Regions from separate parts of the Microcella frigidaquae genome, predicted to be linked through region 1. Evidence: predicted binding sites of a transcription regulator. Region 1 holds the regulator's gene; each other region holds the start of a gene.

Region 1 (6,898 bases):
TGCGCCCCGACGTCGGCGGCGACGGCGTGCAGGCGCTTCGAATGCTTGCGGGTGCCCGCGATGTCGACGAGTTCGATGCGGCTCACGACTCCGAGCGCGGCGTCGAGGGATGCCAGCAGACCACCGATGCCGACGAGCAGCAGCGCGACGAGGAAGAAGACGAGGGTCGCCGTCACCGGCGCCGCCTCCGCTCGTCGAGGGCGAAGCTCACGAGGATGTCGCGCTGGATGCCGAACATCTCCTTCTCGTCCTCCGGCTCGGCGTGGTCGAACCCGAGCAGGTGCAGGATGCCGTGGGTGGTCAGCAGAAGCAGCTCGTCCTGGGTCGAGTGACCGGCGGCCTCGGCCTGCTGAATGGCGACCTGCGGGCAGAGCACGATGTCGCCGAGCAGCCCGGGCGGGGTCGGCTCGTCGTCGCTGCCGGGGCGCAGCTCGTCCATCGGGAAGCTCAGCACGTCGGTCGGGCCGGGCTCGTCCATCCACTGCACGTGCAGCTGCTCGATCGCGGCCTCGTCGACGAGCACGATCGCGAGCTCGGCGTCGCGATGCACGTTGAGGTGCTCGAAGGCGTGCAGGGCGAGGCGCTGCAGCGACGCCTCATCGACGGGGATGCCCGACTCGTTGTTGATCTCGACGGCCACGGCCTAGCGCCCTCCCGCTCCGGGGCGCGGGCGGCGGGGTTGCCGGTCGCGCGGGATGCCGCGCGACAGCCCGCCGCGGCGCTCGGCACGGTTCGCTCCGTCGACCGGGTCGGGCAGTCCGTTCTCGCGCGCATGGCGCCGGGCCTGCTGCTCGGCGTCGTACTTCGTGTACGCATCCACGATGCGGCCGACCAGCGAGTGGCGCACGACGTCGTCGGAGGTGAGGCGCGCGAAGTGGATGTCGTCGATGCCGTCGAGCACGCGCGTGACGAGCTGCAGTCCGCTCGCGCCGGTCGGCAGGTCGATCTGCGTGATGTCGCCCGTGACGACCATGGTCGAGCCGAACCCGAGACGGGTGAGGAACATCTTCATCTGCTCGGGCGTGGTGTTCTGCGCCTCATCGAGCACGATGAACGAGTTGTTGAGCGTGCGCCCACGCATGTACGCGAGCGGCGCGACCTCGACCACGCCGGTCGCGAGCAGTTTCGGGACGAGCTCCGGGTCCATCATCTCGTTGAGCGCGTCGTAGAGCGGCCGCAGGTAGGGATCGATCTTGTCGGTGAGGGTGCCGGGCAGGAAGCCCAGGCGCTCCCCCGCCTCGACGGCCGGCCGCGTGAGGATGATGCGGTCGACCTCCTTGCGCTGCAGGGCCTGCACGGCCTTCGCCATCGCGAGATAGGTCTTGCCCGTTCCGGCCGGGCCGATGCCGAACACGATCGTGTGGTGATCGATGGCGTCGACGTAGGCCTTCTGGCCGAGCGTCTTGGGGCGGATGCTCTTGCCGCGGCTCGTCAAGATGGCCTGGCTCAGCACCTCGGCGGGGCTGCCCTGCCCCTGGTCGATGATGCGGGCCGAGCTGGCCACCTCGACCTCGCCGAGCTCCTGCCCCCCGCGCACCATGACGAGCAGCTCGTCGATGAGCCGCTTCGCGGCGGCGACCTGCGCGGGGTCGCCCTCGAGGGTGATCTGGTTGCCGCGCACGTGCACGTCGACCAGCGGGTACTGCTTCTCGAGCGTCGTCAGCAGGCGGTCCTGCGGGCCGAGCAGGCGCACCATGGCGACCCCGTCGACGTCGAGCTGCTCGTGGGCGCGCGGTGCGCGCGCGGAATCGTCAGTGGGCAAGGGTTCCCTCGGTCAGGCCTCCCGCGAGCACGTGGGCGTGCACGTGGAAGACGGTCTGCCCGGCGTTCGCACCGGTGTTGAAGACGAGCCGGAACTGCCCGTCGGCGTGCTCGTTCGCGAGCTGGTGGGCGGTGGCCACCACGTCGGCCAGCAGGGCGGGGTCGCCCGCGGCGAGCTCGGCGACATCGCGATAGCGCGAGGTCTTCGGCACGACGAGCAGGTGCACGGGCGCCTGCGGAGCGATGTCGCGGAAGGCGATCACCGTCTCGGTCTCGTGCACGATCTCGGCCGGGATCTCGCGCGCGATGATGCGGCTGAAGATCGACGGTGCGGGCGTGGTCATGGGCTCCAGTCTAGAGCGCCGCCCTCACCAGCGGCCGAGACGGGCGGAGAGCACGGCGATCGCCGCCGGGCCCGCGGTCGAGGTGCGCAGCACGCTGGAGCCGAGCCGCACGGCGCGGGCTCCGCCCGCGACGAGCCGCTGCAGCTCCTCGGGGGCGACTCCGCCCTCCGGGCCGACGACGATGAGCACGTCGCCGTGCCCGAGCGTCGCGGCGTCGAGCCCGGTGAGGGCATGCTCGGCGGTCGGCTCGAGCACGAGCACGGTCGACGCCGCGGCCCGCGCCGCCAGGTCGGCGGTCGTGGCGAGAGGCTCGACCGTGGGCATCCAGGGCCGAATGGCCTGCTTGGTCGCCTCGCGCGCGATCGTCTGCCAGCGCTCGCGGCCCTTCGCCGCCTTCGCGGCATCCCAGCGCGAGACGCTGCGCGCGGCCTGCCAGGGGATGATGCCGTCGACGCCGAGCTCAGTCGCGGCCTGCACGGCGAGCTCGTCGCGGTCGCCCTTCGCGAGCGCCTGCACGAGGTGGATGCTCGGCCGCGGCCGCTCATACCGCTCGACCCGGTCGACCGCGAGCGCGACGTCGCCCGGCTCGACGCTCGCGACGACCCCGTGCACGACGAGTCCCGCCCCGTCGCCCAGCCGCAGCTGCTCGCCGACGCGTACGCGCGCGACGGTCGCGGCGTGGCGCGCGTCGGAGCCGCGCAGGTGCACGACCGCCTCCCCCGACGACGCGTCAGCGGCGGCCAGTTGCGCCGCGAGGGTCTCGTCGAGGTAGAAGTGGGCCACGGCCGCGCGCTAGAGGTTGAGGAAGCGGTCGCGCAGCTTGGCGAAGATGCCCTGCTGGAAGGTCGAGAACTGCGGCGGCACCGGACGGCGGCTGGAGGCGAACTGGCGGATCAGCTCGGTCTCCTTGCTGTTGAGCCGGACGGGCGTCACCACCTGCACGCCGATCTTGAGGTCACCCCGGCCGGAGCCGCGCAGGCGCGTGATGCCGCGCTCCTTGATGGTGATGATCTCGGCGCTCTGGGTGCCGGGCTTGATCTCCACGGGCACGTCGCCGTCGAGTCCCGGCAGCACGACGGTCGTGCCGAGGATGGCGTCGGTCATCTGCACCTCGACCGTGGCGAGCAGGTCGTCGCCGTTGCGGCTGAAGGTATCGTGCGTCTTGACCTTGATCTCGAGGTAGAGGTCGCCGTTGGGGCCGCCGGCCGGGCCGACCTCGCCCTGGCTGGGCAGCTGGATGCGGACGCCGGTGTCGACGCCGGCCGGGATGTCGACGGGGATCGCCCGGCGGGCCCGCACGCGGCCCTGCCCCGCGCAGGTGGGGCACGGGCTGGGGATGACCGTGCCGTAGCCCCGGCACGAGCCGCAGGGGCTCGAGGTCATGACGTTGCCGAGCAGGCTCCGCACGGTGCGCTGGATCTGCCCGGAACCGCGGCAGATGTCGCAGGTCTGCGGGCTCGTGCCGGGCGAGCAGCAGGATCCTTCGCAGGTGCTGCAGAGGATCGCCGTGTCGACTTCGATCGTGCGGGTGGTGCCGAAGACGATCTCGTCGAGGTCGACCTCGACCCGCAGCAGGGCGTCCTGCCCGCGCTCGCGGCGGCTGCGGGGCCCGCGCTGCTGCTGGCCGCCGCCGAAGAAGGTCTCGAAGATGTCGCCGAAGCCGCCGAATCCGGATGCGCCGCCGAAGCCGCCCGACCCGCCGAGGTCGTACTGCTGCCGCTGCTGCGGGTCGCTCAGCACGTCGTAGGCGTGCGTGACGAGCTTGAACCGCTCGGCCGCCTCGGCACTGGGGTTCACGTCGGGGTGCAGCTCGCGGGCCAGTCGGCGGTACGCCTTCTTGATGTCATCGGCGCTCGCCTGCCGGTCGACGCCGAGCACCTCGTAATGGTCTGCCACTTATTCCTCACCGAGCAGGCGCGACACGTACCGGGCGACGGCGCGCACTGCTGCCATGTTGTTCGAGTAATCCATGCGGGTGGGGCCGAGCACCCCGAGCTTCGCGGTGCTGTCGGCGCCCACGCGGTATGCGCTGGTGACCACGGCGGTCTCCTTCAGCGCCTCGGCGTTCTCGCGGCCGATGCGCGTGGTGACGCCGTTCTCGTCGACGTTCATCTCGCTGAACAGCTTCAGCAGGGTGACCTGCTCCTCGAGCGCCTCGAGCACCGGGTACACGCTGCCGGCGAAGTCGCCCTCGGTGCGCACCAGGTTCGCCGCGCCAGCCATGACGAGGCGGTCGGTGCGCTGCGCATCCACGTGCCCGACGAGTGCTTCGGCGATGACGGAGACGGCCGCCCCGCGGTCGGGAGCGAAGCGGTCGGCGAGGCGCGCGGCCAGTTCCGGCACCTCGGTCAGCGCCTGGCCGGCGAGCGCCGCGTTCAGCTTCGCGCGCAGCTCGCCGACGAACACCTCGTCGGCCTCCATCGGTAGCTCGATGATGCGCTGGTCGACCCGGCCCCCGTCGGTGATGAACACTGTCATGAGGCGGGTCGCCGACATCGGCACCAGCTCGATGTGGCGCACCCGGGCGTTGCCGAGGGTCGGGTACTGCACGAGCGCGACCTGATTCGTCAGGTGGGAGAGCAGCCGAACCGTGCGCGCAAAGACGTCGTCGAGGTCGACGGACTGGTCGAGGAAGGCGGCGATGGCCTGCCGCTGCGCCGTGCTCAGCGGCCGCAGATCGGCGAACTGGTCGACGAAGACGCGGTAGCCCTTGTCGGTCGGCACACGCCCGGAGGAGGTGTGCGGGGCCGTGATCAGCTCCTCCTCCTCGAGCAGGGCCATGTCGTTGCGGATCGTCGCGGCCGAGACGCCGAACTGGTGCCGATCGACGATCGCCTTCGAGCCGACGGGCTCGCGCGATTCGACGTAGTCGAGCACGATGACGCGCAACACGTGCAGGGCGCGTTCCGAGACCATGGCTCCGACTCCCCTCGCCTGATCGACTGTCGTCTCCCGTTGGCGGGCCCGCACCTCGTGCTGGCACTCGCCGCTTCGGACTGCCAATTCTACCCCCGGCTTCCCGCGTGCCCCTATTGCCGGGCCGGATGCTCGACGCTAGGTTTGCCTCGTGCTCCACCCCGGGACCCATCCGTCCGAACTAAGAACATTGAAAGGCAGTGCCCATGACTGACCAGACTCCGCCCCCCGCCCAGCCGGCCGCCCCGCTCTCGGAGGCGGAGGACCGCCAGTGGGGTTCGTTCGCCCACCTCGGCGGCGTGCTCGGCTTCCTCCCGGCCCTCATCATCTGGCTCGTGTTCAAGGACCGCGGCTCGTTCACCAACACCGAGGCGAAGGAGGCCCTGAACTTCCAGATCGCCGTCACCATCGCCTACGTGGCGCTGAACGTGCTGAGCTTCATCCTCGCCGCCGTCACCTTCGGCATCGGCGGGCTGATCTCGTTCCTGATCCCGCTCGTCTGGATCGCCGCCGTGATCTTCTCGATCCTCGGCTTCGTCAAGGCCAAGGACGGCGTGAACTACCGCTACCCCGTTTCGATCCGCCTCATCAAGTAGGCGCTGTCGGCGCGACCAGCGGGCCTCGACCTCTCCGGTCGGGGCCCGCCGGTGTTTAATGACCGCATGAGCGATCAGCCCCCCATGACCCCGCCGCCCGCCAACCCCTACGCCTCGGCGCCGCAGCCGATGAGCCCCGGCGACGAGAAGCTCTGGGCCACTCTCGTGCACATCGGCGGTATCTTCTTCGGGTTCATCCCGGCGCTGCTCGGCTACCTGCTGCTCAAGGATCGCGGCCCGTTCGTGCGCGGGCACACCGCCACGGCCCTGAACTTCCAGCTGACGATGCTCATCGCCTCCGCGATCGGCGTCATCACCTCGCTGATCGTGATCGGCGTCATCATCCTCGCTGCGGTCAGCATCCTGATTCTGGTGTTCTCGATCATCGCCGCTCTCGCGGCGAACCGCGGTGAGGCCTACGCCTACCCGCTGACGATCACCTTCCTGAAGTAGGCCGCGTCAGTCGGGCAGCAGGCGCCGCACGACGGCGTCGGCGAGCAGGCGCCCGCGCAGGGTGAGCACGACGGTTCCGCGCAGCGCGAGCCCCGGCTCGACGAGCTCATCGGCGATGAGCTGGGCGACCGCTCGGCGGCCGAGCGGGGTGAGGGCATCCGTCGGCAGACCCTCGACGAGTCGGGTCTGCAGCAGTACGCGCTCGACGCGGCGGGTCTCGGCGTCGAGCGTCTCGCGCCCGGCGGCCGGGCTCACGCCCGCCGCGAGGCGCTGGGCGTAGGCGGCGGGGTGCTTGACGTTCCACCAGCGCACACCGCCGACGTGGCTGTGCGCGCCGGGGCCGACGCCCCACCAGTCGTGGCCGAGCCAGTAGGCGCGGTTGTGGCGCGAGCGGTGGGCGGGTGCGTCGGCCGTGCCACGCGCCCAGTTGCTGACCTCGTACCAGTGGTAGCCGGCGGCGGTGAGCCGGGCATCCGCCGCCTCGTAGAACGCGGCGTGGAGGTCGTCGTCGACGGGCGGAACCTCGCCGCGCGCGATCTGCCGGGCGAGCTTCGTGCCCTCCTCGACGATGAGCGCGTAGGCGCTGATGTGGTCGGGCTCGCACGCGAGGGCGGCGTCGAGGCTGCGCGCCCAGTCGTCGGCCGACTCACCGGGGGTGCCGTAGATGAGGTCGAGGCTGACCTGGAGCCCCGCTTCCTTCGCGGCCTGGACGACGCGCGGCACGTTCTCGGGGTCGTGCGTGCGCTCGAGCACGGCGAGCACGTGCGGCACGGCCGACTGCATGCCGACGCTGACCCGCGTGAAGCCGGCGGCGGCGAGGCGCTGCAG
Region 2 (6,898 bases), 1.2 Mb from region 1:
CGAGCGCCCGACCGGCGGCTCGACGGCACCGGAGGACGATCCGGACGCCGCTCCCGTCGAGCCCCGTCGCGTGACGATCACAAGCGTGGGCGAGCGCTGGACCGACCTAGGCTGGCTGCATGCTGCTGGCGATTGACACCTCGGCCGGCACGGCCGTCGCGCTCGTCGCCGACGACGGCCGCGTGCTCGCCGAGCGCTCGACCGACGACACCCGACGGCACGCCGAAGTCATCGGCCCGTACCTCGACGAGGTGCTGCGCGAGGCCGGAGCGACCGCCACCGCGCTGCGCGGCGTCGTCGTCGGCATCGGCCCCGGCCCGTACACCGGCCTGCGGGTCGGCATCGCGGCTGCGCGGGCGGTCGCGCTCGCGGCGGGCGTTCCGCTGCTGCCGGTTCCTAGCCACGACGCCGTCGCGCTGCGCCTCGTCGAGGGCGGCGTCGCCGCCGGTCGCTTCGCGGTGGTGACGGATGCCCGCCGCCGGGAGGCCGCCGTCACGGTCTACTCGGCCGCCCTGCCGCTGCCGCAGGTCGTCGAGCCCGCGCACCTCGTCCTGCGCGCGGGGTGGATGCCGCCCGAGGGAGTGGTCGCGCACGAGGTGCTCGAGATCCCCGCCGCCCCGCTCGCGCACGTCGCCCTCGCCCGGCTCGCCGCCGCCCTGCCGTTCGCCGCGCCCGACCCGCTCTACCTGCGCGCCCCCGATGTCACGCTGTCGAGCCCGAAGCGGGTGACGTCGTGACCACCCCCGTGCTGCGTGACGCCACCCTCGACGACCTGGACGCGATCATGGCGCTCGAGGAGCGCCTCTTCCCCGGTGATGCCTGGAGCGCCCCCATGATGGCGGCCGAGCTCGCCGCCCCCCACACCCGCTACCTCGTCGCCGAGGCCGAGGGCGCCATCGTCGGCTACGCGGGCCTCAGCGCGCTGCCCGGTTCGCCGCAGGCCGACATCCAGACCATCGGGGTCGCCCCCGCCTGCCGCCGGCTCGGGCTGGGCACCGCGCTGCTGACCGCCCTGCTCGAGGAGGCCGAGCGGCGCGGGGCGACCGAGGTGCTGCTCGAGGTGCGCGCCGACAACCCGGGTGCCCAGGCGCTGTACGAACGGCACGGCTTCGCGGCCATCGCCGTGCGCCCGCGCTACTACCAGCCCGACGACGTCGACGCGATCGTCATGCGACGGGAGGGTGGCGCATGAACCGCGGGGACCCGCTCGTGCTCGGGATCGAGACCAGTTGCGACGAGACCGGCATCGGAATCGTGCGCGGCACCACCCTCCTGGCGAACGTCATCTCGTCGTCGATGGAGGAGCACGCCCGCTTCGGCGGCGTCGTGCCCGAGGTCGCGGCGCGCGCCCACCTCGAGGCGCTCGAGCCCGCCCTGCGGCGGGCACTCGACGAGGCGGGAATCGCCCTCGGCGACCTCGACGCGGTCGCCGTCACGAGCGGCCCGGGACTCTCGGGCGCCCTCATGGTCGGGGTCGGTGCCGCGAAGGCGCTCGCCGTCGCCCTCGACAAGCCCTTCTACGCCGTCAACCACCTGGTCGGGCACGTCGGCGCCGACGTGCTGCGCACCGAGGGCGAGCCCGAGATCGAGCTGCCGACGATCGCGCTGCTGGTGTCGGGAGGCCACACCTCGCTGCTGCACGTGCGCGACCTCACGAGCGATGTCGAGCTGCTCGGCGAGACCATCGACGATGCCGCGGGGGAGGCCTTCGACAAGGTCGCCCGCCTGCTCGGCCTGCCCTACCCGGGCGGCCCGCAGATCGACCGCGTGGCCGCCGACGGCGACCCGACCGCGGTGCGGTTCCCGCGCGGGCTCACTCTGCCGAAGGATCTCGAGCGCCACCGCTACGACTTCTCGTTCTCGGGCCTCAAGACCGCGGTCGCCCGACACGTCGAGAAGCTGCGGGATGCGGGCCTCGAGGTGCCCGTCGCCGACATCGCCGCCTCGTTCCGCGAGGCCGTCGCCGACGTGCTCACGGCGAAGGCGATCGCGGCCTGCAGCGACCGCGGTGTGCCGCGCCTGCTGCTCGGAGGGGGTGTCGCCGCGAACGCGCGGGTGCGGGCGCTGGCCGCCGAGCGTGCCGCCGCCGCGGGGGTCGAGCTCCGCATCCCGCCGCTGTCGCTGTGCACCGACAACGGAGCCATGATCGCGGCGCTCGCCGCGCAGCTGATCATGGCCGGGCGCGAGCCCTCGGGGCTGGCGGTGAGCGCCGACTCGACGCTGCCCGTCACGACGGTGCAAGCCTGACCCGACGAGGCTCGAGGCGCGCCCGCCGCCTCGTTGACACCCCCGGGGGTCGCTGACAGCATGGGCCGTGCCCGCACCCGGGCCGCCACCGATCGATACTCAGGAGACCGCATGTCTGACGTGACCCCGCCCCCCGCACCGACCCCGCCCCCGGCCGCTCCGTACGCGCCGGCCGCCGCCGGGCCGAAGACCAACACGCTGGCGATCGTCTCGCTCGTGCTGGCCTTCTTCGTGTCGCTCGGCGCGGTGATCTGCGGCCACATCGCCCTCAGCCAGATCAAGAAGACCGGCGAGAACGGCCGCGGTCTCGCGATCGCCGGCCTCGTGCTCGGCTACCTCGGCCTCGTCGCGGGCCTCATCGGCGTCATCGCCTGGATCGGCTTCTTCGCCATCGCGGCGAGCAGCGGCGGCATCACCTTCGCCCCCTGACCGCTGCGCTGAGCGAACCGCGCATCGACTGATCGGCCCGCGGGGCCGATTAGAGGCTCGCACCGAGGTGAATGCCCGGTGCGAGCCTCTATCATGTGCGGAGCATCCGACCCGACCCGAACGGCCCGCCCATGACTGACGCCGCGTCTCCCGCCCCTTCGCCCGCTGCCGCTTCCGGTGCGCCCGGTGCGCGCAACCGCCTGGCGCCGGTCGCCCTCGTGCTCGCCCTGCTCGTGCCGGTCGCCGGCGCGGTGCTCGGCCACATCACCCTCCGTCAGATCGCGCAGACCGGGGAGGGCGGCCGTGGGCTCGCGCTCGCCGCAACGATCATCGGCTGGGTCGGCACCGTCGCCTGGTTCGTGTTCTGGGGCGTCTTCCTGGCGACTCTGAACGCCCTCGGCGCCTGACCCGCCCGCAAGAACCGTCCGCTCCGCCCGAGCCGCCACAGGAGGATCCCATGGCCGAGACCACGCCCCCGCCGCCCCCGCCCCCCGCACCCGGGCAGGGTGCCGCGGATGCTCCGCTCGAGCCCGCGAAGAAGCCGACGCGCCGCACGCCGGCCGCCACGACGAAGGCGCCCGCCGCCGCCTCGGCGGCGAAGAAGACTCCTGCCGCCGCCTCGGCGGCGAAGAAGGCCCCTGCCGCCGCCTCGGCGGCGAAGAAGACCTCCGCCGCTGCTCCCCCGGCGAGGAAGACCCCTGCCTCGGCCGCGGCTGCGACGGCACCCGTCGCCGCTCCGCCGCCGATCGAGGCGACGCCTCCTGCTTCGCGCCCCGATCCGTATTCGGCCCCCGCGCCCGCTGCGGCGAGCCCCGCCCCTGCGGCTGCCGCCCCGGTCGCGCCCGCGGCCCCCGCGACTCCGGGCGCTCCCGCGGCGCCCGCCGCGCCCGCCGCGACGCCCTACAGTGCGCTGCCCGCCAGCCCCGCCTCGACGCTCAGCGTGCTGGCGCTCGTGCTCGGCATCATCGGCCTGGTCTTCTCTTTCGCCGCCTTCGGGCTCCTGCCGGCCATCGCCGGCGTCATCCTCGGCCACATGGCGCTCAAGCGCGAGCCGCACGCGCGCGGCATGGCGGTCGCGGGGCTCGTCTGCGGCTACGTCGGGATCGCGATCTCCGTGCTGTGGGGAATCCTGTTCCTGTTCCTCACGCTGCTGCCGATCATCTTCTTCTCGAGCGTCGGGAGCATGGGCGGGTTCTGACCCCCGCCATCGGCACGGTCAGAGGCGCTCGGCGAGCAGGGCCGCGCGCTCGCCGGCGATGCGCGTCAGCACCAGCACACCCGCGGCGTCGCCGCGCAGGGCCAGCTTGGGCCGCAGCCGGGCGGGGTCGATGTCGACGCCGCGCTTCTTGATCTCGAGCGTCCCGATCCCGCGCGCGGCGAGCGCGCGCTTGAGCCGGGCGATATCGATGGGCAGCCGCTCCACGATGCGGAACCCGCGCGCGAAGGGCGTCTGCATGGCGGTGTCGCTCGTCACGTAGGCGATCGTGGGGTCGAGCATCCGGCCCCCGATGCTGCGTGCGAGGTCGCCGATCAAGCGCGCGCGAATCACCGCGCCGTCGGGCTCGTACAGGTACTCGCCGAGCGGCCCGGCGTCGACGTCGGCGCTGTCGGTCGCGCTGCGCAGCTCGGCCGGGGGTGCGTCGCCGCGGAGCACGAGCGCCGCCCGCCCGACCCCGGGGCGGGCCAGGGCGCCGCTCCACAGCACGAGCTCGACGACCTCGCCGTCGACCGAGATCCACTGCGCCTCGAGGCCCTCGGGCAGCAGCCCGCGGTCCATCCCGGGGGCGAGTTTGATACCCGCCGGGCGGCGACCGGCGATCGCGAGCGCGTCGGTGAGGCTCGGCGACCAGTCGTCCGGGGAGTTCAGTCGCACGGCTCCCGTGCGCCGTGCGGGGTCGAGCCAGACGGCGCCGACGTCATCGAGGCTCTGCGCGAGGGCATCGCCGTGCACGACCCGCGCGGTGGGGAAGGGCGCCAGGTTGTAGGCGGCGATCGCGGCCGTCACCTCGTCGCGCTCGACCGCTGTCACCGTCAGGTCGAGCGAGGCCAGCGCCAGGGCGTCGCCGCCGATGCCGCAGCCGAGGTCGGCCACGCGCTGCAGGCCGGCGGCGGCGAAGCGTCCGGCATGCTGGGCCGCGACCCGCAGTCGGCTCGCCTGCTCCAGCCCCTCGGCGGTGAAGAGCATCCGCCGCGCGAAGGGGCCGAACTTCTCCTCGGCCTTCCGCCGCAGCCGGTACTGGGTGAGCACGGCGGCGACGCGAGCGGGCGGATGCCCCTGCTTGCGCAGCCCGGCCACCAGCGCCACGACGTCGGCGGTCGAGTCGCTCGGCGCGAGCGTGTCGAGCAGCGCCAGCGCCTCCGGGGTGAGCAGCTCCCGCAGCTCGGCGGCATCCATGGGTCGATCCTGCCACCGGACGGTTCTCCTGTGCGCGCGCCGCGGGCTGGCACTCGGATTGCGAGAGTGCTAATCGCTTCGGTACAGTTGCTCTGGCACTCGCACGTCGAGTGTGCCAACCCCCTCATCGTCGTCAGAAAGAAGAGGTCAACCGTGTCGGTCAGCATCAAGCCGCTCGAGGATCGCATCGTCATCAAGCAGGTCGAGGCGGAGCAGACCACCGCTTCGGGTCTCGTCATCCCCGACACCGCCAAGGAGAAGCCCCAGGAGGGTGAGGTCGTCGCCGTCGGCCCCGGCCGCATCGACGACAACGGCAACCGTGTTCCGCTCGACGTCGCCGTCGGCGACCGCGTGCTCTACTCGAAGTACGGCGGCACCGAGGTGAAGTACGGCGGCGAGGAGTTCCTCGTCCTGTCGGCCCGCGACGTCCTCGCGGTCGTCGTCCGCTAACGACGCACCCCCCGCCCGAGCGCTCGGCGCTCGATCGCGGCTCCACGAGACCCCCGGCGCGCATCCGTGCGACCGGGGGTTCGTGCTGTCGGGGCGGCCTCCGGCGCGGACTACAGTGACCCTGTGCCCGAGAACCGCCTGTCGCCCTCCGGGCTCGCGCTGGCGGTCGGGGCCTACGGACTCTGGGGCTTCCTGCCCGCCTACTTCCTGTTGCTCGAGCCGGCCGGCCCGATCGAGATCGTCGCCTGGCGCATCGCGCTCTCCCTCGTCTTCTGCGTGATCCTGCTCGCGGCGACCCGGGCCTTCCGGCCGTTCGCCGCGCTGCTGCGCGACCGGCGGGTCATGGGGCTGAGCCTCGTGGCCGGCATCCTCATCGCCATCAACTGGATCGTGTACGTCTACGGCTCGACGAGCGGCTTCGTCGTCGAGGCCGCGCTCGGCTACTTCATCAACCCGATCGTCTCGATCGGCCTCGGCGTGATCTTCCTGCGCGAGCGGCTGCGGCCCGGCCAGTGGGCCGCGGTCGGCATCAGCGTGCTCGCCGTGCTCGTGCTGGCGATCGGCTACGGACAGCCGCCGTGGATCGCGCTCACCCTGGCCTTCTCCTTCGGCTTCTACGGCTTCATCAAGAACCGCATGGGCGGGCGCGTCACCGCCGTCGCGGGCCTCACCCTCGAGACCGCCTGGCTCGTGCCCGTCGCCGTGGTCGCGCTCGTCGCCGTCGAGCTGACCGGGGGCATCACGATGGGACGCGCCGGTCTCGGCCACGCGCTGCTGCTCTCGCTCGCTGGCGTCATCACCGCGGTGCCGCTGCTGCTGTTCGCCGCCGCATCGCGCCGCCTGCCGCTCACCGTGATGGGCTTCATCCAGTACCTGGCGCCGCTCATGCAGTTCGCATTCGGCGTGCTCGTGCTGCTCGAGCCGATGCCGCTCGAGCGCTGGATCGGCTTCGCCCTCGTCTGGCTCGCGCTCGCGGTGCTCACCGCCGAGGCGGTCGTGCACCGTCGGCGCGCCGTCAGCCGAGGTCGCGCAGGGCTCCCTCCAGCTCCGTGATGAACCGCTCGGCGTCTCCGTGCGAGAACGGCAGCGGCGGGCGGATCTTGAGCGCCGCGTTGTCGCGCCCCGACGCGCTGATCAGGATGCGCCGCTCGCGCAGCCCGCTCACCAGGGCCGTGGCGGCCGGCTGGTCGGGCAGCCCCGTCGCCGGATCGACGACGTCGACGCCGAGGTAGAGCCCCGCACCGCGCGGGTCGCGCAGCCGCGGGTGCCCCCCCGTCAGCTCGCGGAGCATGCCGAGCAGGGCGGCCCCCACGGCCCCGGCGTGCTGCGGCAGGCCCTCGTCGTGCAGCACCTCCCACGTCGCGCGTGCGGCCGCGA
Region 3 (6,898 bases), 1.2 Mb from region 1:
GGCCCTGGAACAATGGGCCCGTGAGCACCACCGCTGAGCGGTACCACCGCTTCGCCCGCGAGGCGCGCGAGCGCTCGCCGAGCTACGCGGCCTGGGCGCGCGCCGTCGCCGAGAACGACGAGTGCCTCGCCCTCATCGACACGCTGCCCGTCGCCGACCGGCAGCCCGTTCTCGTGCTGACCGCCGCGCGCTTCTCCGGTCTCCCCCGCGGCGGCGACATCGTGCCCTGGCTCGAGGCCGAGTGGGACGCCGTGGCGGCCATCGCCCGGGAGCGCGCCACCCAGACCAACGATCCGCGGCGCACCTCGGCGCTGCTCGCCGCCCTGCAGGGCATCCCGGGGCCGATCGCGCTCCTCGAGGTCGGGGCCTCCGCCGGCCTCGGCCTGCTGGTCGACCGCTACAGCCACGTCTACATCGACGCCGACGGATGCCCGCACCGCGTCGACCCCGCCGACGGCCGCTCGCCCCTCGAGCTGGAGTGCCGCCTCGGGCCGGGCGTGCCCGTGCCGACCGCCATGCCCGACATCGTGTGGCGCCTCGGCCTCGAGCGAAAGCCCGTCCGGCTCGACGACGCCGAGGACGAGCGCTGGCTGCGAACCCTGATCTGGCCGGAGGAGCGGGAACGGGCGGTGCAGCTCGACCGCGCGATCGCCGTCGCCCGCGAGCATCCGGTGCGGGTCGTCACCGGCGATGCCGTCGACGGGCTCGCGAGCGCCTGCGCGCAAGCCCCGGCCGGGGCGACGCTCGTCGTCGCGAGCCCGGCGGTGCTCGTCTACCTGAGCCCGGCCGACCGCGCGCGCTTCGTCTCCGCGGTCGGCGAGCTCGCCCACCACTGGATCTCGCTCGACGGCCGCACCGTGCTGCCCGACCTGCGCGCTGCCGCCGACGTCAGTCTGCCGGGCGACGACGGGGACTTCCTGCTCAGCCGCGACGGGGAGCCGCTCGGCGTGGTCTCGCCGCACGGGGAGCGCATCGACCGTTGGGTCAGGGAGCGTAGATCGCTCTAGCCAGTGCGTCGAGCACCGCGGGCGTGCGCGGCCCGAAGCTCAGCACCTCGCCGTCGGCCATGTCGACGAAGCGGCGCGCCTCGCCGGCGCGGGTGAGCGCCACGGCGGGCTTCTCGGCGAGCAGCCCGTCGACGCCGCCGACGCTCTCGAGACCCGCGGTCATCACGAGGATCAGGTCGGGATTCGCGGCGATCAGCGCCTCATCGGTCATCGGCCGCAGGCCCTGCCAGCCGATCTCGCCGGCCACGTCGATGCCGCCGAGGGCCGTGATCAGCTCGTCCGCTCCCGACTCCTCGCCGAACAGGTAGTAGATGCCGGAGGCGCCGCGCAGGTAGAGGAACAGGATGCGCACGCGGTCGGCCGGGTCCTCCGGGCGGATGCCCTCGATCGCGGTCACGACGTCGTCGATCTCACCGTCGAGCCGCTCGGCGAGCAGCTCGCCGGCCTCGGGGGCGCCGAGCGCGGCCGACACCTGGCGGGCTAGCTCGGCGGGGGCGGCGAGCCCCGGCTCCGCATCCACGTAGACCACCGTCACGCCGGCGTCGCGCAGCTGCAGCACCACGTCGGTCGGCCCGACGGTGCCGTCGGTGATGACGATCGAGGGCCGCAGGGCCAGCACGGCCTCGCTGTTGATCGCGTGACCGCTGCTGGTGACGATCGGCAGACCCTCGGCCTCGGGGAAGGTTGTCGAGATGTCGCGACCGATGACGGAGTCGCCGAACCCGAGAGCGAAGACGGTCGCGGCGATCGAGCCGGCGATGTCCAGCGGCAGGATCCGGCTGGTGTCGGTGACGGTGATCTCGCGGTCGCCGTCGAGGTCGCGCGAGACGACGGTCGCGGGCAGGCTCTGGGCGGGGTCGGTCGTGATGGGCTCGATCGCCGCGTCGGCGATGAGAGCCGTCGAGGGTCCGGTCAGCGATCGGGGGTCGTCGCTCACCACGAGCTCGCTCAGCGGCACCCGCGGGCCGATCGGCGCGGTGGGCTCGCTCGTCGATTCCGGTGCGGCGACGGCGCACCCGGCGAGCAGTGCGACGAGCGCGAGGGCTGCGGGCAGGGCGAGAGTGGTGCGGCGGGTCATCGGAGTCCGGTCGGTCGGTGCGCCGCTCGGCGGCGTGGGGAGCGGCACAGGGCGTGCTCGGAGAGTTAGGCAAGCCTAACCTGCTCCCCTGTGGGGAGGATGTGCGCCCTTGCGAGCCTGCCCGAGCCGCCGCGAGCCGTCCAGGGCCGAAGGTCCTGGCCGCGTACCCTCGACGCTGTGGATGCCCCTGCCGAGTCCCTCGACGAGCGCGCGCAGCGCGTGCTCGAGTTCGAGCGCGCGTGGTGGGGCCACAGCGGCGCGAAGGAGCTCGGCATCCGCCGCGAGTTCGGGTGGACCGCGGCCCGCTACTATCAGGTTCTGAACGCCGTGATCGACACCGAAGTCGCCGTGCGGTACGACCCCGTTCTCGTGGGGCGGCTGCGCGACGTGCGCGACGATCGCGCGCAGCGGCGCCGCACCCGACGTGCGGGCGCCTCCGGCGCTGCCTGAGACCACCCTCCTCTGGAAGGCATCATCACGATGGCCGAGTTCCCCCGCGACCGCTTCGACGAGGTCCCCGCATCCCTGGGGCGCGTCGGCGCCCACCGCGCCCCGCGCTCGCGCCGCGGCGCATGGGTCGCCACGGCCTGGGCCGCCCTCGCCAGCGGACTGCTCGTCGTGCTCGGGCTTTACCTGCTCTCCACGATCACCGACCGGGTGACGTTCGAGATCCCCGGCTTCGGCACGGCCGAGCCCATGCCCACCCCGACTGCGACGCCCTCGCCGACCGCGACCATCGAGCCGATCATCGACCCGGCCGAGGCCGAGCTGCCCGACGGCTTCACGATCACGGTGCTCAACGGCACCGCGGTCGACGGCCTCGGCGCCACGGCTCGCGGGCTCATCGTGGACCCCGGCTGGCGCGTCGGCACGGTCACGGCCGCCGCGCAGACCGACATCGAGGAGACGGTCGTGTTCTACAACGACCCCGCGCTCGAGCGAGTGGCCGCCGGCATGGTGGCGCTGCTCGGAGCGGGCACGATCGAGCAGTCCGATGCGTTCCCGGGCGCCCCCATCACGATCGTGCTGGGTGCCGACTTCGCCGCCGTCGCCGGCGGTTGATCGGCGGCTGATCGGCGTCGGAGCGAGGTCTCCCCGCCGCGGCGGGGAGGTGCGGGCCCGGATGCGGTCCGCGCGTTACGCCCGCGTTTCGGGGTCGTAACGAGTCTGTTCACGCTGCCTCCGAGCCCTTCTCCGATCGGCCCGCCGCCCGTATTCTCGCCGCACAACCGTTCTGCGAGGAGCTCCACCATGCCCCAGGGGACCGTCAAGTGGTTCAATGCCGAGAAGGGCTTCGGCTTCATCACCCGTGCCGACGGCGAAGGCGACGTCTTCGTCCACTACAGCGGCATCGATATGCCCGGCTACAAGGTGCTCGAGGAGGGCCAGACGGTCACCTTCGAGATCGGAACCGGCTCCAAGGGGCCGCAGGCTGAGGGCGTTCAGGTCGCCTGACGCTCCGCCGCGTTCGACCGCAGGACGCAGGCCGGGGGTTACAGTGGCCGACATGAGCCGGAGCGCAGCCCGCAGCCGTCGATGGGCGCGGTCGGTCGTGGTCGTCGGGGCCGTGGTCGTCGCCGTCACGGGGTGCGCCACTGAGCCGCCGCCGATGCCGAGCCCCTCACCCACCGAGACGTACGTCTCGACCTACGTGCCGCCCGAGCCGTACGACATCGCGCCGCTCACCGGCGAGCAGGTCGCCGTCGGCAGCCTCACCGAGCCCTCACTGGCCGCGAAGGTCGACAACCATCCCGCCGCGCGCCCGCAGATCGGGCTCGAGCGCACCGACATCGTGTACGAGGAGCTCGTCGAGGGCGGCCTCACCCGGTACGTCGCGGTCTGGCACTCGGACGTTCCCGACCTCATCGGACCGGTGCGGTCGATCCGTCCGATGGACCCGGACATCATCTCTCCGCTGGGCGGCATCGTCGCCTATTCGGGCGGCCAGTACCGCTTCGTCGAGATGATGCGCGCCGCTCCCGTCGTCAACGCCATCCACGGCCAGGCCGACACTGCCGACACCTTCTTTCGGGGCGACAACGCATTCGCCCCGCACAACGTGCTCGTGCGCGCGCCCCAGGTGATCGCCCAGCACAGCGAGCTCAAGCCGCCCGCGCAGCAGTTCGCGTTCTCCGAGAGCATCGCCTCGGCCACCGCCACCAAGGAGGGCTCGCCGACGAGCCGCATCGACCTGGTCTTCGGCGGCTGGAGCACCCCCTCGTGGCGATGGAAGGCCGAAACGGAGCGCTGGGTGCGCTTCCAGACCGGCGGGGCGGCCGATACGGATGCCCAGGGCGATCAGCTCAGTGCCGTCAACGTCGTCGTGCTCCGCGTGCCCGTGCAGGTCATCTCGGGCATCCCGACCACGAAACTCATCGGCAGGGGCGAGGCCTGGATCTCCACGGGCGGCGCAACCGTCCGCGCGACGTGGTCGAAGGCCTCGATGACCGCGCCGATCCGCATCCTCGACCGGCATGGTGTCGCCGTGCGGCTCGCGCCGGGCAACACCTGGGTCGAGCTCGTACCGCTCGACGGGTCGGCCACCTTCCGGTAGAGCATCCGTCGCCGCGCCCGGCGCAGCGAGCCGGGTGCTGCCGCCGCCCCGCCCCGGTGCGGATGCCGCCCGCGCGGCTTGCACTCGCCTGCTCCGAGTGCCAGAATCATTTAGCACTCATGCTCTGTGAGTGCCAACAGCTACCGCACGTGAGACGTCCGGGAGGGACGAGAACACATGGCAAAGATCATCGCTTTCGACGAGGAGGCCCGTCGCGGCCTCGAGCGCGGCCTCAACACCCTGGCCGACGCCGTCAAGGTCACGCTGGGCCCGCGCGGCCGCAACGTCGTCCTCGAGAAGAAGTGGGGCGCCCCCACCATCACCAACGACGGCGTGTCGATCGCCAAGGAGATCGAGCTCGACGACCCCTTCGAGAAGATCGGCGCCGAGCTGGTCAAGGAGGTCGCGAAGAAGACCGACGACGTCGCCGGTGACGGCACCACCACCTCGGTCGTGCTCGCCCAGGCGCTCGTGCGCGAGGGCCTCCGCAACGTCGCCGCGGGCGCCGACCCCATCAGCCTCAAGCGCGGCATCGAGAAGGCCACCCAGGCCGTCTCGGCCCAGCTGCTCAAGAACGCCAAGGAGGTCGAGACCAAGGAGGAGATCGCCGCCACCGCGAGCATCTCGGCCGCCGACCCCGAGATCGGCGCGCTCATCGCCGAGGCCATCGACAAGGTGGGCAAGGAGGGCGTCGTCACCGTCGAGGAGTCGAACACCTTCGGCACCGAGCTCGAGCTGACCGAGGGCATGCGCTTCGACAAGGGCTACCTGTCGGCGTACTTCGTCACCGACCCGGAGCGCCAGGAGGCGGTCTTCGAAGACCCGTACATCCTCATCGTCAACGGCAAGATCTCGGCGATCAAGGACCTGCTGCCCGTCGTCGACAAGGTGATCCAGAGCGGCAAGCAGCTGCTCATCATCGCCGAGGACGTCGAGGGCGAGGCCCTGGCCACGCTCGTCGTCAACAAGATCCGCGGCATCTTCAAGTCGGTCGCCGTCAAGGCCCCCGGCTTCGGCGACCGCCGCAAGGCCATGCTGCAGGACATCGCGATCCTCACCGGCGGTCAGGTCATCAGCGAGGAGGTCGGTCTCAAGCTCGAGAACGCGACCCTCGACCTGCTCGGCCGCGCTCGCAAGGTCGTCATCACCAAGGACGAGACGACGATCGTCGAGGGTGCTGGCGACGCCGAGGCGATCGCTGGTCGCGTCAAGCAGATCCGCGCCGAGATCGAGAACACCGACTCGGATTACGACCGCGAGAAGCTGCAGGAGCGCCTCGCCAAGCTCGCTGGCGGCGTCGCCGTCATCAAGGCGGGTGCGGCCACCGAGGTCGAGCTCAAGGAGCGCAAGCACCGCATCGAGGACGCCGTGCGCAACGCGAAGGCCGCCGTCGAGGAGGGCATCGTCGCCGGTGGTGGCGTCGCCCTCATCCAGGCCGGCAAGATGGCGTTCGAGTCGGCCGAGCTCACCTCGCTCACGGGTGACGAGGCGACCGGTGCGAACATCGTGAAGGTTGCGATCGACGCTCCGCTGAAGCAGATCGCCCTCAACGCGGGCCTCGAGCCCGGCGTCGTCGCCGACAAGGTGCGCCACCTCGAGGTCGGCTTCGGTCTCAACGCGGCCACCGGCGAGTACGTCGACATGCTCGGCGCTGGCATCGCCGACCCGGTGAAGGTGACCCGCTCGGCGCTGCTCAACGCTGCCTCGATCGCCGGCCTCTTCCTCACCACCGAGGCCGTCGTCGCCGACAAGCCCGAGAAGGCTTCGGCGCCGATGGGCGACCCGAGCGGCGGCATGGACTTCTAGTCCAGGCCACCCGCCGAAACGTCAGGGCGGCTCCCCTCCGGGGGAGCCGCCCTTCGTCGTCGTCGGGGGGATCCGGGCCTCGCCCGCGCGGCAGTGCGCGCTAGGCGGCCGCGGTGCGGGCGCTCAGCTGCTCGAAGATGCGCGTGTTGAAGTCGTAGGCACGCAGCACCTCGTCGACGACGCGCTCCTGCTCGCCGGGAGCCCAGGGTGCGGCGTCCAGCTGGCTGCGGTACGCATCCTTGAAGGCGGCGGGGTCGGCGATGTCGTCGAACAGGTAGAAGCCGATGCCGTTGGTCTCGAAGCCGAACTGCCGCCCGATGACGCGGCCGATGTGCAGGCCGCCCGAGAGGTCGCCCAGGTAGCGCGTGTAGTGGTGGGCGATGTAGCCGGCGGGCCAGGTGGCGGCGACCTCGCGGATGCGAGCCGCGTAGGCGATCGTCGCCGGCACCAGCT
Region 4 (6,898 bases), 1.2 Mb from region 1:
AGCGAGACCCCCCACCACTGGATCGTGACGCTGGTTTGCGACGACCGCCCCGGCATCGTGCACGCGGTGACCGGCGCGATCGTCGAGGCCGAGGGCAACATCACCGAGCTGCAGCAGTTCTCGAGCCTCGGCTCGGGCCGGTTCTTCCTGCGCCTGCAGACCGAGACGCACGCCGACCACGACGCACTGCTCGCCGCCCTGCAGCCGGTCATCGACCGCTACGGCGCCGAGTGCCGCATCGACGCGGTCGGGCGACCGCTGCGCACGCTCGTGCTCGTGTCGAAGGCGGGCCACTGCCTCAACGACCTGCTCTTCCGCCAGCGCAGCGGCACGCTGCCGATCGAGGTTCCGCTGGTGCTGGGCAACCACCCCGACCTCGGCGAGCTGGCCGCGTTCTACGGGGTGCCGTTCGCATCGCATCCGGTGACGGATGCGGAGCAGAAGGCGGCCATGGAGGCGCGCATCCTCGCCGCGGTCGACGAGCACGACATCGAGCTGGTGGTGCTCGCCCGCTACATGCAGATCTTCTCCCCCGAGCTGTGCGCGGCGCTCGCCGGGCGGGCGATCAACATCCACCACTCCTTCCTGCCCGGCTTCAAGGGCGCGAACCCCTACGCCCGCGCCCACGCCCGCGGCGTGAAGCTCATCGGCGCGACCGCGCACTTCGTCACCAGCGACCTCGACGAGGGCCCGATCATCGAGCAGAACGTCACGCGCGTCGACCACTCGCGCTCGCCGGAGGAGCTCGTGGTGATCGGCCGCGACATCGAGAGCCGCACGCTCAGCCAGGCCGTGCGCTGGTTCGCGGAGGATCGCGTGCTGCTCGACGGCCAGCGCACCGTGATCTTCACCTAGCGGCGGCGGCTCGCGGCAAACCCTTCAGGCCAGTACAGCGAATATCCATCGAGCGCCGACAGGATGATGTCCGTCGGCTGGATGCCGCCTGAACCCTGCGACGCCCTGGAGAGACGATGACCCGCATGATGACCGGCCGCGCCCGCACGACCGCTGCGCGCGTCACCGCCCCGATCGGCGCCACCGCCGCCCTACTCGGCACGCTGACCGGCTGCGCGACGGCGGCCGCCGAGGCCGAGGTGCAGACCCCGGTCGACGCGAGCTACCGCGACGGCACCTATCAGGCGAACGGCACCTACGAGTCGCCGAACGGCAGCGAGAACATCATCGTGCTCATCGAGCTCGAGAACGACATCGTCACCGACGTCGAGATCACCACCAACCCCAACAACCCCACCACCGCCAACTACCAGGGCCAGTTCGCCTCCGGCATCGCGGATCTGGTCGTCGGGCGCGACATCGATCAGCTCGATGTCACCGTCGTCGCCGGCTCGTCCCTGACCAGCAACGGCTTCCGCGAGGCGCTGACGGCCATCAAGGCCGACGCCGTCGAGAGCTGAGCCGGCACCGCGCGTGACGCAGACCGGCCCGACCGCGTTCGAGGCGATCGGCACTGCCTGGCGCATCGGTCTGGGCGGCTCCGGCACGCCGACCTCCTCCCTCGGCGCCGCGCTGAGCGAGGACGATAGGGAGGCCGTGCTCGCCCGCATCGCGCAGTTCGATCGCGACTGGTCGCGCTTCCGCGACGACTCCCTCGTCTCCCGCATCGCCCGGGAGCCCGGGTCGTGGACCCTTCCGGCCGACGCCGAGCCCCTGCTCGACCTCTACGAACGCCTGCACGCGGCGACGGATGCCCGCCTGAGCCCCCTCGTCGGCGCCAGTCTCGAACGGCTCGGCTACGACGCCGCCTACCGCCTGCAACCCGCCGGCGACCCGCTGCCGGCACCCCGCTGGCAGGATTCGCTCTCCCTGCGCCGCACCGCCGACGGCCTGGTGCTCGACACGGCGACGCCGCTCCTGCTCGATGTGGGAGCGGCCGGCAAGGGGTACCTCGTCGACCTGGTGGGCGAGCTACTCGTGCAGCGCGGGCTGCCCGACACGGTGGTCGACGCGAGCGGCGACGTGCGCGTGCGGGGGGAGCGCAGCATCCGCGTGGCCCTCGAGAACCCGTTCGACCCCTCGAAGGCGCTCGGCGTCGTCGAGCTGCGCGATCAGGCCCTGTGCGCCTCGGCGACGACGCGGCGGGCCTGGGGCGAGGGGCTGCACCACATCATCGACGCGATCACCGGCCGCCCGGTCGACGCCGTCGTCGCGACCTGGGTCATCGCCGACTCCGCGCTCGTGGCCGATGGCGTCGCGACGGCGATGTTCCTGGCCGACCCGGCGCGTCTGTGCAGGGTTTTCGCGGTGGAATGGGTTCGACTGATGGCTGACGGGCGGCTCGAGGCGAGCGCCGGTCTTCGAGGGGAGCTGTTCGCATGAGGGCACGCATCGACGCACTGACCGGCCGGGTCAGCATGTACCGGCTGGCGACGATCACGCTCGCGATCGTGCTCGCGCAGGCCGTGCTGTTCGCCTTCCTCGACGTCATCGGGCCCGACCCGTACGCGATCCTCGGCACGCTCGGCGTCGTGATCGTCGCGACGCTCGGCGCGAACGAGATCGCGGCGCGGCTCGCGCGCGTCGTTCCGCACCGCGAGTCGAGCGTCATCACGGCGCTCATCGTCACGTGCATCGTGCAGCCGAGCCTCACGATGCCGGGCCTCGTCGCGGCCGCCGGCGCGGGCGTTCTCGCCGCGCTGTCGAAATACCTGGTCGTCTGGCGCGGGCGGCACCTGCTCAACCCCGCCGCGACCGGCGTGTGGGTCGCGGGGCTCATTGGCTACGGCTTCGGTCAGGGCGTCGGTTTCTGGTGGGTGGCGACGCCCGCCCTGCTGCCGGCGGTCGCGGTCGGTGCCCTTCTGCTGCTCGACCGCACGCGGCGCCTCGACGTGGGTCTGGTCTTCGTGCTGCTCACGATCGTCATCATCGGCGCACGGCTCGTGGCCACGGGCACGGCACCGCTTGGTGCGGTGACGACGGTGCTGCAGCTGTTCCCGGTCGTCTTCCTCGCCGGCTTCATGCTGAGCGAGCCGCTGACCCTGCCGCCGCGCCGCTGGCAGCAGTGGCTGACCGCCGCCGTCACCGCGGTGGCCTTCTCGATCCCGTTCGGGTTCGGCCCGATCTACACTTCCCCCGAGCTCGCGCTCGTGCTCGGCAACATCGTCGCCTTCGCGGTCTCGCGCCGCGGCGGTGTCTCACTGCGGCTCGTCGAGCGCGCTCCGCTCTCCGACCACGCCACCGAGTACCGCTTCGAGCCCTCCCGCCGGTTCGCCTTCGAGGCCGGGCAATACCTCGAGCTGCACCTGCCGCACCGCGCCGACATCCGCGGCACGCGCCGCACGTTCTCGATCGCGTCGGCGCCCGAGCTGGCCGCGACCGAGCAGTCGCGCGTCGCGATCGGCATGCGGACCCCCGAGGGGGGCAGCTCGTTCAAGGCGGCGCTCGCCCAGCTCGAACCCGGCACCCCCGTCGCCGTGACCCAGGTGGCGGGCGACTTCCTGCTGCCCCGCGACCCGGCGGTTTCGCTGCTGATGGTCGCCGGGGGCATCGGCATGACGCCGTTCGCGAGCCAGCTCGCGAGCCTCGCCGCGCGGGGCGACCAGCGCGACATCGTGCTGCTCGTCGTCAGCTCGAACCCCGGCGAGGTGCTCTACCGCGAGGCGGCCGAGGCCGCGGGAGCCCGCATCGTCGAGGCCTCCCCCGACCAGCTGACACCGGATGCCCTCCCCGAGCTCGTGCCCGACCTCGCCTCCCGGCGCGGGTTCGTCTCCGGCGCGCCGTCGCTCGTCGCCACGGCCCGCACGGCCCTGCGGCGCGCGGGAGTCCGCCGCGTGCACACCGACTACTTCGCCGGGTACTAGGTCGCACGCGACACCCAGCGCGCACCGCGTCAACGGTCCAGAAGCACCGCTGACCAGGCATTTCGCTGTGCGCGAAAGTCTGGCACTCGCATAGTGAGAGTGCTAATCTCGTCGTAGTTGAGTCGACCTGACTCAACTCCAGAACCAGCGCAGCCGCCCACTCGGCGGCACCGAGAAGGGAGACCGAGATGATGATGAGCCTCGACCCGTTCCGCGAGCTCGACCGCATGGCCGCGACGCTGCTCGACCGACGCGACACGCCGCGCATCATGCCGATCGACCTCTACCGCGACGCCGACCACTTCGTGCTGACGGCCGAGCTGCCGGGCGTCGACCCGGGCAGCGTCGACGTCGATGTCGACGGACAGCTGCTCACGATCCGCGCCGAGCGCACGCCGCGCTCGCAGGAGGGCGTGCAGTGGCTCGCCCGCGAGCGCGCCGCGGGGGCGTTCCAGCGTCAGCTCACCCTCGGCCGCGACATCGACACCGAGGGCATCTCTGCCCACTACGAGAACGGCGTGCTGAGCGTGATGATCCCGGTGGCCGAGAAGGCCAAGCCGCGCAAGATCGCCATCGCCACGGCGAGCGACCGCGCCGAGGTGACCGCCTAGGCGCGGTCGCCGTCACCGGTCGACCAGCGGCCCTGCGGGCCCCGTGCCGAGCGACGCCTCCGCGTCGGGCACGGGGCCCGTCGTCGTGCGGGACGACCGCGGCGCAGCATCCAGCCCCGCGACCGGGGCGACGCCGGCGCGCACGGCGCGCAGCGCCCCGAGGATGGCGATGAGGTCGACGACCTCCTGCAGCGTCGCGCCGACGATGGCGGGCAGCAGTCCGACGGCCGCGACGAGCATGAGGCCGACCGAGATGACGATGCCGAGCCAGATGCTCTGCAGGGCGATGCGCACCGTGCGGCGGCCGATCGCGACCGCGCGGGCGACGCGGGCGATGTCGTCGAGCAGGATCACGACGTCGGCCGACTCGCTCGCCGCCGTCGAGCCCTTGGCGCCCATCGCGATGCCGACGTCGCTCACAGCCAGCACGGGAGCGTCATTGACGCCGTCGCCGACCATGACGACCGGGCGCGGCTGCGCCTCGCGGATAATGCGCACCTTGTCGTCGGGCAGGCACTCGGCGTGCAGCTCGGTGATGCCGAGCGACGCGGCGATCGGCCCGGCCGTCGCCGCGACATCGCCGGTGACCATGAGGATGCGCTCGGCTCCGAGCCCGCGCAGGGCGACGAGCGTGTCGGCGGCGTCGTCGCGCACCGCATCCCGCAGCACGATGACGCCGGCGAAGCGGCCGTCGACCGCCGCGTAGACCACGGCCGCGCCGCTCTCGGCCGCGTGCGGCACGAGGTCGGCCGCGTGCTCGGCGACGAAAGCGGGCTTGCCGACCCGCACCCGCCGACCGTCGATGGTCGCCTCGACACCGAAGGTCGCGACCTCGCGCGCGTCGGTGGACGGGCTGAGGCTGCCCGCACGGTCGAGCGCCGCCTGCTGGATCGACGCGGCGAGCACGTGCGAGGAGTACTGCTCGGCCGAGCCCATGAGGTGCAGCAGCTCGCGCTCGTCGAACCCGGGCTGCGGGTGCACGCCGACGACGGCGGGGCGCCCCTGCGTCAGCGTGCCCGTCTTGTCGAACGCGACCGTGCGCACGCGGGCGAGCTTCTCGAGCGAGGCAGCGCTCTTCATGACGATGCCGCGCTTCGCCGCACTGCTCATGCCGCCCATGAAGGCCACCGGCGCCGCGATGAGCAGCGGGCACGGCGTGGCGACGACGAGCACCTCGGCGAAGCGCACCGGGTCGCCGCTGACCGCCCACGCGACGCCCGCGATCGCGAGGGAGACGCCGGTGAACGGCAGGGCATAGCGGTCGGCGAGCCGCACGAGGGGGGCCTTGCTGCTCGAGGCCTCGCGCACGAGCTCGACGATGCGCTGATACTGGGAATCGGCGGCGACGGCGGTCGCCACGATCTCGATCGCGGTCGGGCCGTTGACCGAGCCGCTCAGCACCGGGTCGCCGATGGCTTTGTCGACCGGCAGGCTCTCGCCGGTGAGCGACGACTCGTCGAGGCTCGCGAGCCCGCTGGCGAGGTCGCCGTCGACGGGCAGGATCTCGGCCGGACGCACGAGGAGCCGGTCGCCGACCCGCACCTGGTCGACGGCGATATCGGCGACCGAGCCGTCGGCCTCGATGCGGTGCGCCTGCTGTGGCACGCGGTCGAGCAGCGCCCGCAGCTCGCGCTGGGCCCGGCCCGCGGCAGCGACCTCCAGCGCCTCGCCGCCGGCGAGCATGAAGACGATGATCAGGCTGGCCCAGTACTCGCCCACGACGACCGTGCTGACGATGGCCGTGACGGCGAGGATGTCGAGGCCGAACTGCTGGGCGAGCAGGCCGCGCACCATGCTGACCGCCTCCATCACGGCGATGCCGAGCGCGTAGAGCGAGACGAGCCAGCGGGCAGCGGGCTCGAGGCCGTTGAGTGCGAGCGCGCCGGCGATGATCGCGACCAGCACGGTCAGCGCGACGAGGGGGAAGCGGCGCACGAGCGCGACGAGGCGGGTCACGCTGTCGTGTCTACCCGCTTGCCGCGCCGTTGACCAGCACGCGCACGGCGCGACCTAGCCGCAGGTGCAGCGCTCGGCCTGGGGCACGCCCTCGAGCGCCTGCTCGATGTGCTGGCCGCAGCCGGTCCAGGTGACCTTGCCGCAGGCGGAGCAACGGGCGGGTGAGCACATGGCGGTTCCTTTCAATGGATGCTGCGCCCCGGTCGGCGCGCGCTCCCAGCATACCCCTGGGGGTATCTTCCCTGCAACACCGGGCCCGGCCGAGACGACGGATGCCCGAGGCGCACGGCCCCGGGCATCCGTTGTAGAGCGGCCCCTAAGCGAGTCGCGCTTTCAGGTTCTCGTCGAGCGCCGCGAGGAAGTCCTCCGTGGTCAGGTAGGCCTGCTCGGGGCTGATGAGGATCGCGAGGTCCTTCGTCATCTTGCCGCTCTCGACGGTGGTGATGACGACGTCCTCGAGGGTCTCGGCGAAGTCGATGAGGGCCTGGTTGCCGTCGAGCTTGCCGCGGTGCA

The links. The regulator HrcA, encoded in region 1, represses chaperone genes, less so after heat shock. The targets are predictions, from matches to a motif close to TTNGCACTCGNNNNNNNCGAGTGCNAA.
Region 2: groES (co-chaperone GroES) is a predicted target of HrcA. The motif match lies at 5,118-5,144, and genes of this name have one in related genera.
Region 3: groL (chaperonin GroEL) is a predicted target of HrcA. The motif match lies at 4,750-4,776, and genes of this name have one in related genera.
Region 4: BJ959_RS06065 (Hsp20/alpha crystallin family protein) is a predicted target of HrcA. The motif match lies at 3,898-3,924, and genes of this name have one in related genera.

Annotation. Positions count from the first base shown of each region.
Region 1 covers NZ_JACHBS010000001.1:24,779-31,676, reverse strand. Annotated here, with positions in the region: gene BJ959_RS00170 (transporter associated domain-containing protein) at 1-176, opposite strand, end outside; gene ybeY (rRNA maturation RNase YbeY) at 173-640, opposite strand; gene BJ959_RS00160 (PhoH family protein) at 644-1,696, opposite strand; gene BJ959_RS00155 (histidine triad nucleotide-binding protein) at 1,752-2,105, opposite strand; gene BJ959_RS00150 (16S rRNA (uracil(1498)-N(3))-methyltransferase) at 2,130-2,888, opposite strand; gene dnaJ (molecular chaperone DnaJ) at 2,898-4,001, opposite strand; gene hrcA (heat-inducible transcriptional repressor HrcA) at 4,002-5,021, opposite strand; gene BJ959_RS00135 (DUF4870 domain-containing protein) at 5,228-5,617, shown strand; gene BJ959_RS00130 (DUF4870 domain-containing protein) at 5,684-6,070, shown strand; gene hemW (radical SAM family heme chaperone HemW) at 6,077-6,898, opposite strand, start outside.
Region 2 covers NZ_JACHBS010000001.1:1,272,965-1,279,862, reverse strand. Annotated here, with positions in the region: gene tsaE (tRNA (adenosine(37)-N6)-threonylcarbamoyltransferase complex ATPase subunit type 1 TsaE) at 1-136, shown strand, start outside; gene tsaB (tRNA (adenosine(37)-N6)-threonylcarbamoyltransferase complex dimerization subunit type 1 TsaB) at 120-737, shown strand; gene rimI (ribosomal protein S18-alanine N-acetyltransferase) at 734-1,192, shown strand; gene tsaD (tRNA (adenosine(37)-N6)-threonylcarbamoyltransferase complex transferase subunit TsaD) at 1,189-2,247, shown strand; gene BJ959_RS06290 (DUF4190 domain-containing protein) at 2,359-2,676, shown strand; gene BJ959_RS06285 (DUF4190 domain-containing protein) at 2,808-3,083, shown strand; gene BJ959_RS12640 (DUF4190 domain-containing protein) at 3,134-3,874, shown strand; gene BJ959_RS06275 (THUMP-like domain-containing protein) at 3,893-5,071, opposite strand; gene groES (co-chaperone GroES) at 5,225-5,521, shown strand; gene rarD (EamA family transporter RarD) at 5,645-6,574, shown strand; gene BJ959_RS06260 (aminotransferase class III-fold pyridoxal phosphate-dependent enzyme) at 6,537-6,898, opposite strand, start outside.
Region 3 covers NZ_JACHBS010000001.1:1,176,940-1,183,837, reverse strand. Annotated here, with positions in the region: gene BJ959_RS05880 (DUF2332 family protein) at 21-1,007, shown strand; gene BJ959_RS05875 (heme/hemin ABC transporter substrate-binding protein) at 985-2,085, opposite strand; gene BJ959_RS05870 (DUF3263 domain-containing protein) at 2,263-2,535, shown strand; gene BJ959_RS05865 (LytR C-terminal domain-containing protein) at 2,566-3,147, shown strand; gene BJ959_RS05860 (cold-shock protein) at 3,337-3,540, shown strand; gene BJ959_RS05855 (DUF3048 domain-containing protein) at 3,593-4,639, shown strand; gene groL (chaperonin GroEL) at 4,817-6,445, shown strand; gene BJ959_RS05845 (biliverdin-producing heme oxygenase) at 6,546-6,898, opposite strand, start outside.
Region 4 covers NZ_JACHBS010000001.1:1,219,947-1,226,844, forward strand. Annotated here, with positions in the region: gene purU (formyltetrahydrofolate deformylase) at 1-855, shown strand, start outside; gene BJ959_RS06050 (PLP-dependent aminotransferase family protein) at 981-1,415, shown strand; gene BJ959_RS06055 (FAD:protein FMN transferase) at 1,429-2,337, shown strand; gene BJ959_RS06060 (FAD-dependent oxidoreductase) at 2,334-3,818, shown strand; gene BJ959_RS06065 (Hsp20/alpha crystallin family protein) at 4,007-4,429, shown strand; gene BJ959_RS06070 (heavy metal translocating P-type ATPase) at 4,442-6,385, opposite strand; gene BJ959_RS13090 (hypothetical protein) at 6,440-6,556, opposite strand; gene BJ959_RS06075 (NADP-dependent isocitrate dehydrogenase) at 6,702-6,898, opposite strand, start outside.